Regions from separate parts of the Mesorhizobium sp. YR577 genome, predicted to be linked through region 2. Evidence: riboswitches for the same ligand, from Rfam matches in the RefSeq annotation. Region 2 holds a riboswitch; the other holds the start of a gene.
The links. Region 2 has a riboswitch for cobalamin ahead of BM413_RS16615 (CbtB domain-containing protein). Riboswitches for the same ligand answer to the same signal wherever they lie in the genome.
Positions count from the first base shown of each region.

Region 1: linked by a shared signal. The riboswitch ahead of bluB (5,6-dimethylbenzimidazole synthase) and the one ahead of BM413_RS16615 (CbtB domain-containing protein) in region 2 are both predicted to bind cobalamin.

Region 1 is NZ_FPBI01000008.1:32,754-38,233, reverse strand. Features, by position in the region: gene BM413_RS13065 (pirin family protein) at 1-387, opposite strand, end outside; gene BM413_RS13060 (DUF2277 domain-containing protein) at 517-789, opposite strand; gene BM413_RS13055 (exodeoxyribonuclease VII small subunit) at 861-1,112, opposite strand; gene BM413_RS13050 (histone deacetylase family protein) at 1,116-2,042, opposite strand; cobalamin riboswitch at 2,165-2,349, shown strand; gene bluB (5,6-dimethylbenzimidazole synthase) at 2,397-3,119, shown strand; gene BM413_RS13040 (TetR/AcrR family transcriptional regulator) at 3,129-3,728, opposite strand; gene BM413_RS13035 (MFS transporter) at 3,845-5,059, shown strand; gene ribB (3,4-dihydroxy-2-butanone-4-phosphate synthase) at 5,127-5,480, opposite strand, start outside.
Region 2 is NZ_FPBI01000010.1:216,020-221,499, forward strand. Features, by position in the region: gene BM413_RS16600 (aldo/keto reductase) at 1-199, shown strand, start outside; gene BM413_RS16605 (MFS transporter) at 336-1,535, shown strand; gene BM413_RS16610 (aromatic ring-hydroxylating oxygenase subunit alpha) at 1,504-2,703, opposite strand; cobalamin riboswitch at 2,846-3,040, shown strand; gene BM413_RS16615 (CbtB domain-containing protein) at 3,077-3,256, shown strand; gene BM413_RS16620 (CbtA family protein) at 3,272-4,033, shown strand; gene cobU (bifunctional adenosylcobinamide kinase/adenosylcobinamide-phosphate guanylyltransferase) at 4,026-4,541, shown strand; gene cobO (cob(I)yrinic acid a,c-diamide adenosyltransferase) at 4,543-5,160, shown strand.

The sequences.
Region 1 (5,480 bases), on a different contig from region 2:
CGGCGCACCGCGCATTTCCTCGGGCGTGCGCTCGGAGTGGACGATGCCGCGCCCGGCGGTCATCAGGTTCACGTCACCGGGCGAGATCACCATTTCCGTGCCGAGCGAATCGCGGTGCCTGATCTTGCCATCGAACAGATAGGTGACGGTCGAAAGACCGATATGCGGATGCGGGCGCACGTCGAGCGCCTTGCCTGCGCGCAGGATGGCCGGCCCCATGCGGTCGAAGAAGATGAACGGTCCGACCAGCCTGCGCTTTGCCGTCGGTAGTGCGCGCCGCACCTCGAAGCCACCGATGTCCTTGGCGTTGGGAATGACCATCAGCTCGATGGCATCGCAGGAGAAGGCGTCGCCCGGTTCGGGATCGCGTGCGGGAAAAAAGCTCATGGGACACTCCGGTCTGCGGTTGCGTTCAACCTTATGCAGAGAGGCTACGCCCCAAGCGCGACAATCGAAAGTCCCATACCGGAGACGGTATGTTCAATCGCTGAGCCTAGAACAGGCGCACGACAAGCGTCATGCGTTTGCAAAACGCAGCGCCGAACGGGCCTTCGCCTTGGCGGCTTCTTCCTCGCGGTTGCGCGGATGCTGGTGCGTTTCCATCGAATGCAGCAGTTCGTGCGCCGCCTCCGCTATCTGATCGACGGCGCGGTTGAAGGCTTCCTCGTTCTTCTTGGAAGGTTTCGTCGTACCGCTCAGCTTGCGGACGAACTGAAGTGCTGCGTCGCGGATCTCGTCATGCGTCGCCGGTGGCTCGAAATTGAACAACGTCTTGATATTGCGGCACATCGTCAGCTCCCGGATTTTCCATCGACCCTTTGTCTGCTTCATAACTGGGCGCGAGGTGCCGCGACGTCAAGTCATTCGCCGTCGAGCGGCTCCGTGCCCACCGGCTTGCCGTCGCGCGACAGGCGGATCTTCTCGACCTTGTCTTCGGCGGCCTTGAGCAGCCGGTCGCAATGGGTCTTCAGCGCTTCGCCGCGCTCATAGATCTTGATCGACTGGTCGAGCGGCACGTCGCCGCGCTCCAGATCGTCGACGATCTTTTCCAGCGCCTCCAGCGCCTGCTCGAAGCTCATCGCCTTGATTTCTTCACTCGGCTCGGTAGCCATTCCTTATCCTTTCATCAGGCGCTTTACATGCGCCGCGACCGAGAACGACAGGCCCTCGAGGTCGTATCCGCCTTCCAGCAGGCTGACGAGCCGGTTGCTCGCATGGCGCGTGGCGCGGTCCATGAGTTCGCCGGTCGCCCAGTCGAAATCGTCTTCGGTCAGGTTGATCTCGGCCAGCGGGTCGCGGTGATGCGCATCGAAACCGGCCGAAATGATGATCAGGTCCGGCGCGAAATCGTCGATCGCCGAAAACACGCGCGAACGCATCGCTTCGCGAAAAATGTCGCTGCCGGTCTGCGGTGCCAGCGGCGCGTTGACGATGTTGCCGGCGCCCGTCTCGTTCTTCGCGCCGGTGCCGGGGTAAAGCGGCATCTGGTGCGTCGAGCAGTAGAGCACCGACGGGTCGTCCCAGAAAATGTCCTGCGTGCCGTTGCCGTGGTGCACGTCCCAGTCGACGATGGCGACGCGCTCGGCGCCGTGCTTCTTCTGTGCATAGCGCGCGGCGATCGCGGCATTGTTGAACAGGCAGAAGCCCATCGCCGTGGTCTTTTCGGCATGGTGCCCCGGCGGGCGGCTGGCGACGAAGACATTGTCGGCCTTGCCGGAAAACACGTCGTCCACAGCCGCGTTCGCCGCACCTATCGCCGTCAGCGCCGCGATCCAGCTTTTGGGGCTGGCGGAGGTGTCGGCATCGATGGAACGGATACCCTCTTGCGGGATAGCCGCGCGCACTTTTTCGACATGGCTTTCCGGGTGGGCGTAAAGAATCGTCGCCTCGTCGCCCTCCGGTGCCTCGACTCGGTCGAGTGCGGCAAAGGCCTCGTCTTCCAGCACGCGCGCGATTGCACGCAGGCGGTCCGGGCGCTCCGGGTGGCCGGGCGGCGTCAGATGCTCGAGATAGATCGGATGTGAATAGAGACGCGTCGTCATGCAAACATCCTATCAGGAAAGACCGTGCCGCCGCCATGCGTCGGCGCCGGAAGCCTGGGGAAAATCCTCTTTGCGAAATCATAGGTCGGCATCGGGGGATGTTTTTGCAAGCGTTGCGCGCTAAGTCTTCGGCACTGTCAGGTGCCTGCCGCAAGGTGGGAGAATCGGGAACACGGTGAAAATCCGTGGCGTGCCCAACGCTGTAAGGGGAACCGCACCGGCAAATGCCACTGTTCGTTTGAACGGGAAGGCGCCGGACGCGGGATGAACCCAAGCCAGAAGACCGGCCCGGCAGAAATAGTCATCCGCGTGGACAGGCGGAGCGACATTTTTTCGATCGCAAGGGGAAATGCGATGAATGCTGTCCGCAACCGCGCCTGCCGTGAAAATGCCTTCGAAGAAGCCGAGCGCGATGCCGTCTACCGCGCCATCTTCACCCGCCGCGACGTGCGCAGCCATTTTCGTCCCGACCCGATAGACGATACGGTGCTGGCCCGGCTGCTGCTCGCCGCCCACCACGCGCCCTCCGTCGGCTTCATGCAGCCCTGGAACTTCATCGTCGTCCGCGACATGCAGCGCCGGCAGGCCGTGCGCGACCTTTTCCTCGCCGCCCGCGAGCAGGAACTGCCTAATATCGCCGAGGAGCGGCAGGCGCTCTACCGCAAGCTGAAACTAGAAGGCATATGCGAAAGCGCGTTGAACCTCTGCATCACCTGCGACCGCTCTCGCTCGAAGGGTTCGCCGCTCGGCCGCTGGCACAATCCCGAGATGGACATCTACAGCACGGTTTGCGCCGTGCAGAATTTCTGGCTGGCGGCGCGCACTGAGGGCATCGGCGTCGGGTGGGTCAGCATCATCGACGTGGACGCTTTGAAACGCGTGCTGAACATTCCCGGCCACGTCGTCCCGATCGCCTATCTCTGCGTCGGCCATGTCTCGGAATTCGCGCCGCGACCCGACCTCGAGCGAAACGGCTGGGGCAGCCGCCTGCCGCTTTCCGATCTGATCATGAGCGAGATCTTCGGCGGCGAAGGCGAAGACGCGCTGAAGGACATCGCCAACGACGTGCCCCGTTAACGCGCCCTCTCAGCCCTTGTCGACCAGCAGCCCGTTAAGCAAGGTCTTGAAGGCCGAGACGGCTTTGCGTGAGGTTTCCTCGGGATCATCGGAATTCGCGATCCTCTGCGATGCCTGGCTGCTCGCGCCATTGATCAGCCGCGCCGCGGTGCCCGGGTCGAGATCGGGAACGACAATCCCCTCTTCCTGCAGCTGGGTCAGATTTTCCGTCATCGAGGCTTCGCAGGCGCTGGCGTTCGGCCATTGCGACGGATCACCCAGCACGGCAGGGGCGTCGCGGAACAGGATGCGCTGGATTTCCGGATCGAGTGCCAGTTCGATGTAGCTGGTGCATTCGTCGACGAAATGCTGCCAGCGCGTCGGCGCCTTTTCCGCGATTTCGCGCACCCGCACCGCCATCTCGCCGTCGATCTCGGCAATAACGGCCTGGAGCAGGCCCTTCTTGTCGCCGAAGTGATGATAGAGCGCGCCGCGGGTCAGGCCGGCTGCGGCGGTGAAATCGTCCATCGAGGCTTCCGCATAGCCGACCGTGCCGAAAGCATGACGCGCAGCCTCCACCAACTTGGCGCGCGTTTCGGCGATCATCTCCTTGCGTGGTTTATGCGCCATCAAATCTCCTTCGCATACGATGCGTATATTATTTGACATACGCGACGTATGCAACTATCTAGATTGCATACGCCACGTATGTAAGTGGTGCCCCTCTGGAAATCCAGGAGCATTCGATGTCCAACCCCTATAGCGAGATATTCAAGGCGCCGGGAGCCAAAGGCTTCGCTGCCGCCGGTTTTATTGCGCGGCTGCCAATCGCCATGGCGCCGATCGGCATCGTCGCCATGCTGTCGCAGACCCATGGCGAATACTGGCTGGCGGGTGCCGTCTCTGCAACCTATGCGCTGACCAATGCCGTCTTCGCCCCTCAGATCTCGCGGCTGGTCGATCGCTTCGGCCAGACAAGGGTACTCGTTCCAACAACGATCATCTCGGTGATCGCTTTCGCAGCACTGCTTGTCGCCACCAACCAGAACTGGCCGATCTGGACGCTGTTCGTGTCGGCGTTTGTGGCCGCGGCAATGCCCAGCATGCCGGCAATGGTGCGGGCGCGCTGGTCCGAGATTTTCCACGACCGTCCTGAACTCAACACCGCCTTCGCCTTCGAATCGGCGGCGGACGAACTCGTCTATATCGCCGGCGCGTCGCTGTCGGTGGGCCTCAGCGTGGCCCTGTTCCCGGAAGCGGGCATGCTGGCGAGCACGCTGTTCCTCGCATTCGGATCGGCGGCCTTCATCCTGCAACATTCGACGGAACCCGGAATCAGGCCGCTGGACCATGGTGGCGGCGGCTCGGCGATCCGGCAGCGGCCGGTTCAGATCATCACCTTTGCCCTGATCTTCATCGGCGCGATCTTCGCGACCGCTGAAGTCAGCGCGGTGGCGATCACCAAGGAACTCGGCCAGCCGAGCGCTGCAAGCCTTGTCATCGGCGTCTATGCCGTCGGCTCCTTCGTGGTCGGCCTGATCATCGGCGCGCTGAACCTGAAAATGCCGTTGCAACGCCAGTTGGCCATCGCGGTCGCCATCATTGCGCTGACGACACTGCCGCTGCTGGTCGTGAATACCGTGCCGTTGCTGGCGCTGGCCATCTTCGTCAGCGGCGTGGCTATCTCGCCCACCTTCATCACCGCTTTCGGCCTGATCGAGCGCCGCGTGCCGGCAGCAATGCTGACCGAAGGGGTCACCTGGGTGATGACCGGCATCGGCATCGGCATGGCGCTCGGCTCATTCGCAACCGGATGGGTGGTGGATAATTACGGCGCCCACAACGGCTTCTGGGTATCGGTAGCAGCCGGCACGATTGCTCTACTGACCGTGCTTCTGGGCCAGAGGTCGCTCGGCGGCGAGAGACGCATGGTTTCGCCATTGCCGCAGCCGGCAGAATAAGCCGGCTGCAAAGAAGAAGGGCTCCGGTCGGTCGACCGGAGCCCTTCGTTTTTTCAGGTTTTCCGTTTTACAGGATTTCGGTCTTTGCGATCTTGATGCCGAAACCTTCCAGACCGATGTAGTGGCGCTCGCGCGAAGCGATCAGGTTGATCGAGGAAATGCCGAGATCCTTCAGGATCTGCGCGCCAAGACCGATCTGGCGCCATTCGTCCTCGCGCCGCCGCGCTTCCTCATGGTCCTCGCGGTCGTGCGTGGGTCGATTGCGCCCCTGATCGGCAACGCCGACCGAGCCTTCGCGCAGATAGACGATGACGCCGCGTTCGCGCTCGCCGAGCGCCTTCACGATCTGGTCGAGACGGCATCCGGTGCCGAAGACATCGGCGACGACATCCTCGGTCTGGAGCCGCACGGGCACTTCGAC
Region 2 (5,480 bases):
GATCGTGCTGCGCTGGCATGTTCAGCAGGAGGGCGTGGTTGCCATTCCACGCACCACGAAAATCGAGCGCCTGTCGGAAAACATCGCCATCTTCGACTTTGCCCTGTCGGACGAGGAGATGGCGGCGATCTCCGCGCTGACTGGCCGCAACGCGCGTCTTTGCGATTTCGGGTTTTCGCCGGAATGGGACGCCGCCTAGAGTTAGCGAGCGATCTCTTAGGCCACAGCCGGAAAGACGATATCCAACCGGCTTTTGCGACGATGGCAGGTCGGTTTCCTGCTATCGGCGGTGTGATTGCGCCTGCAAATCTGCCGGCAAATGATCCGGGGCAGGAATGGTCACGCAGGTAAGGCATCCGATCTGGCTTCCCGCCGTAAAGCCGGCGGGCGCGCGAACCTTTGCCACGCTCTATGCGCTGGAATCCTTTGCGCGCGCGTCAATCGCCAGCGTCGTTCCGATCCAGGCCTACGAACTCCTGCAGAACAAGCAGACTGTCTCTCTGCTCTACACGCTCGTTGCCTTCATCGGCCTTTCGGCAACGCTGTTCATGCCGATGCTGATCGGGCGTTTTTCGCGGCGCTGGATTTATACGACAGGCGTGGTGCTGCTCGCCGTCGGTTCGCTGCTGTTCATGACGCATTCGCTGCCGGGGCAGATGTTCGGCATGCTGGCCCGCGTCATGGGGGCGAGCGCGCTGGCGATCACGCTCAACCTCTACATCATGGACCACATCCGCAAGACGGACATCATGCAGGCCGAATCGCTGCGCATGGCGGCATCGATGATCGCCTGGACCGGCGGGCCGACGCTTGGCGTCTTTCTTTACACGCGCTACGGAATCTTCGTGACGCATGGCGTGGTGGTTGCCTTCGCGACGGCGCTGCTCGTCACCTTCTGGTACTTCCGCCTCGGCGACAATGCGCTGATCCGGCCGGGCAAGACGCGGCCGGCCAATCCGCTCAAGAATATCGGCCGCTTCGTCGCCCAGCCGCGGCTGCGGCTGGCCTGGGTTATCGCTTTCGGCCGCTCATGCTTCTGGACGACGTTCTTCGTCTACGGCCCGATCCTGATGGTGGTAACGGGGCAGGGCGAACTGGCCGGCGGCCTTCTGGTTTCGGCAGGAAACGCCCTTCTGTTCGCGGCCATCTACTGGGGCAGGGCTGGCCGGCGCTTCGGCGCACGAAACATCATGACGTTTGCCTTTTTCGGCATGAGCACGGCGCTGCTGCTGGCAGGCCTTGGCGGCGAGCGATTGCCGCTGGTCACCGGCTGCTTCCTGCTGTTCGGCGCGCTGTTTGCGGTGGCGCTCGATGCGCTCGGCTCCACGGCCTTCATGCGCGCGGTGCGCACCTATGAGCGGCCGCAGATGACCGCCGTTTACCGCACCTATCTCGACCTGTCGGAGCTTCTGCCGCCGCTGGTCTACTCGGTTGTGCTTGCCTTCTTCGGCCTTGGCGCGGTGTTCGTCACGCTCGGCGTCTTCACGGCCATCTGCGGCTTGATCACCTGGCGTTTTCTGCCGAAGTCGATGTGAGCGCCTGCGCATGCTGGCCGCGCACCCATTGATGAAAGCGCTGAAGCTCATATTCCTCCGGCATCAGCACGCCCGCCTCGTGGCGCAACGAATGCAGGCCTCTCTGGTTGATCTCGCAAATGGCTGCGTCCTCCTCCAGCACCTGGATGCCGAACCTGACGATGTTTTCGAGATCCGTCCCGCCTGACGTCAGCGCCTCAGGCAGGAACAGCCATTCCGCCACCAGTTCCGTCTGTTCCGGTCCCAGCGGCACCAGCCGCACGGTGCGGACATAATCGACATGGCCGACGACGAACATCGACGGCAGATGCGCGGCATAGGTCTGCCCGGCCCTGCGCTCGGCCTCTGTCAGTTTCGGAAAAGCCGGGCCATGAACGCGCCCGTCCTCAGACCACGTCTCGGCGCCGGCCCGCAGGCCGCCGGAATATTCGGGCGCATCATTGTCGGCATGAAGCGCCCATTCCGGATCGTCGTGTCGCGCCATCAGGCCGCGGCCATAGATCGGCACGAGATGCGACAGGGATTTATGGACGCCCGGGCAATGCAGGCACTCGTTGAAGTTTTCCCAAAAGATTTTCCAGTTGCAGTTCATCACCTTGCGAAAGGCATGGCCGGTGACGAGGTCTTCCAGCGGCCAGTTGCTAACCTCGGCGGAGCCGGCATCGAAAACATCTGCAGCCGAGCCTTGCACATCTTCGGCCAGATTGACGAAGACGAAGCCACGCCAGACCGACAGCGCCACGGGATAGAGCGGGTAGTCGGCCTTGTCGAAACCTTCGGGCAGCGATTTCGACGGCACGCGCACGAGATCGCCGCGCAACGAATAGGACCAGGCGTGATAGGGGCAGGTGAGCAGCCGAGCCTTCAGCCTGCCTTCGCTCTCGCCGCAAAGCTGCGAGCCGCGATGGCGACAGGTGTTGTGGAAAGCGCGCAGCACGCCGGTCTCGTCGCGGATGATGAGGATTTCCTGCGTGCCGAGTTTGAACACACGATAAGCCAGCGGCTGGGCGACATCGGCCTCGCGGCAGGCCATGATCCAGTTGCGATACCAGATCGCGTCGAGATCGCGCTGATATTCGGCGTCGCTCCAATAGGCGCGGGACGGAAGCGTCACCTCCGCCGTTCGAAGGCCGTTATAGGCTTCGCTTTCCGCTGGGCCTGCCGTCATCGCGCTGTCCTCCGGTGGGGTCAGCGGATACCTGTACGGAAAATTTGTCAATTCCGGCGACAGTTGCCCGATCGTCAAATTACGACCTTTCCGGCAGGAAAAAGGGCGGGAAATTGGTTTGCCGGGCGGCGGGTTTATCCTTATAGTCGCCGCTGTCGTCGGTTCCGCGAGGAATCAATAGGGAATGCGGTGCGGGCAAAATCTGCCCAAAGCCGCGGCTGCCCCCGCAACTGTGCGCGGCGAGCTCTCCCCAGATGCCACTGAGAATTTTCTCGGGAAGGCGGGGAAGGGTGCCGACCCGCAAGCCAGGAGACCTGCCGGCGACATTGGAAACTCTAGGTGCCCTCGGGTGGAGGGTGAAAGGTATTTGGAAATGAACACGGTTTCTTCGTCGCTCGGCGCAACAGCAGGTTTGGCCTCGCGCTCGATGCAGTTGGCAATGGCCGGTCTGCTCGGCCTCTTCGTTATCGGCTTCGTCGGCTTCTCGCATATGGAAGTCGTCCATAATGCCGGCCACGACTATCGCCACTCGATGGCGTTTCCCTGCCACTAACGAAGGACCGCTCCCATGACATTGTTTCGTAACGTCGTGTTCATCGCGGCGATCGCAGGGCTATTGTCCGGCATCGTCATGACGGCCATGCAGGCCTATGCGACCGTTCCGCTGATCCTGAAGGCGGAAACCTTCGAGAACGCCGGAGGCGGCCACGAGCACGCTGCTCCTGCCGCCGATAATGCGCAAACCGTGGCACCGACGGCTGAGGCCGCAGCACCTGCCCACGAGCATGACGAAGAAGGCTGGGCGCCGGCGGACGGTTTCGAGCGCTTCGCCTTCACAGCGCTTGCCAACATCGTCACCGGTATCGGCTTTGCGCTGGTTCTGGTGGCCGCTTCGGAACTCGCCGGTGGCATCCCCAACTGGCGCCAGGGCATTTTCTGGGGTTTTGCCGGCTTTGCCGTGTTCACGCTGGCGCCGGGCCTCGGCCTGCCGCCGGAACTGCCGGCCATGCCTGCGGCCGATCTTGCCGCCCGTCAGGTCTGGTGGATCGGTACGGTGGTTGCTACTGCCGCCGGCCTTGGCCTGATCGCCTTCCGCTCGTCGCTGGTGTTTTCGCTGATCGGCGTTGCGCTGATGGTCGCGCCGCATCTGCTTGGCGCGCCGCAGCCGGCAAGCCACGAATCGCCGATCCCGCCGGACCTGCATCACCAGTTCGTGGTCGCCGTAACCGTGACGAACCTGATCTTCTGGGTCGTGCTGGGTGCTGCCGTCGGCGTCATTCGCGGACGCTTCACCGGAACGGCGACAAGCCTGCGCGACAGCTTTGCCTGACGCCACTTCGCTGATCCTCCTGCTCGGCGGTGCGCGCTCGGGAAAGAGCGCGCATGCCGAGCGGTTGGCTACCGCATTCCCTGCGCCCTGGACCTATATCGCCACGGCGCAGGCTTTCGACGACGAGATGGTCGAGCGCATCGCGCTCCACCGCACCCGCCGCGCCGAAGGCTGGCAGACGGTCGACGCGCCGCTCGACCTTGCCGATGCCATTGCCGATGTGCCGGATGAACAGCCCTTGCTGGTCGATTGCCTGACGCTCTGGCTTTCCAATCATTTGCTGGCCGATCATGATCTGGAACGCGAAAGCGAAAGGCTGGAGGCCGTTTTGGCCAGGCCGCGCGGTCCGTGGTTCGTCGTCGCCAACGAGGTCGGGCTCGGCATCGTGCCGGACAACGCGCTCGCGCGGAAATTCCGCGATGCCGCCGGCCGGCTCAATCAAAGGATCGCTGCCCGCGCCGACCGTGTATTCTTCATGGTCGCGGGTCTGCCGATGCAGGTGAAATGAGATGAAAGAAATCGACGAAAAGGAAGCCGAGCGCCACAAGGCCAAGATGGCCAAGCGCAAGGCGGTGCAGGACGCCGAGGTGGCCGAGAAGACGGTTACCGAAAAGGGACTGCTGATCGTCAACACCGGCCCCGGCAAGGGCAAGACGACAGCCGCCTTCGGGCTGGCGCTGCGCATGCTCGGCTATGGCAAGCGCGTCGGCGTGGTGCAATTCGTCAAGGGCGCCTGGCACACCGGCGAGAAGGATGCCTTCGCCACCTTCGGCGGCCGCATGGTCTGGCACACGATGGGTGAGGGGTTCACCTGGGAAACGCAGGACATCAAGCGCGATATCGCCGCTGCAGAAGCCGCGTGGGCCAAGGCGGTCGAGCTGATCGCCGACCCGTCGATCAGCCTCGTCGTGCTGGATGAGCTGAACATCGCGCTGCGCTACGATTATCTCGACCTCGACAGCGTGGTTTCGACCCTGAAGAACCGGCGCGAGGGCCTGCATGTCGTCGTCACCGGCCGCAACGCCAAGCCGGCGCTGATCGAGGCCGCCGATCTCGTGACCGAGATGGGCTCGGTGAAGCATCATTTTTCGGCGGGGGTTAAGGCGCAGCAGGGGATTGAGTTTTAGGGGGTGCGTCCTTCGAGGCTCGCCCATCGATGTCTGCGGCACAATTTCCATGCCCTGCGGGCTCGCACCTCAGGATGAGGGAGGTAGGCGGCTTGTCTTACCCAAGGCCTGCCAGGTTGTCCCACGGCCCGCTAGCTTGTTTCACCCCGACACCTGCCAACAAGTATTTCAGATCACAGCACTTTAGATAACAAGCGTTTCAGATAACAAGCGTTTCAGAACTTGGCGTGAAAGCGCACCCACCTCCCTCATCCTGAGGTGCGAGCCCGCAGGACATTGCCGTTGTGTCGTAAATTCTGACGGGCGAGCCTCGAAGGACG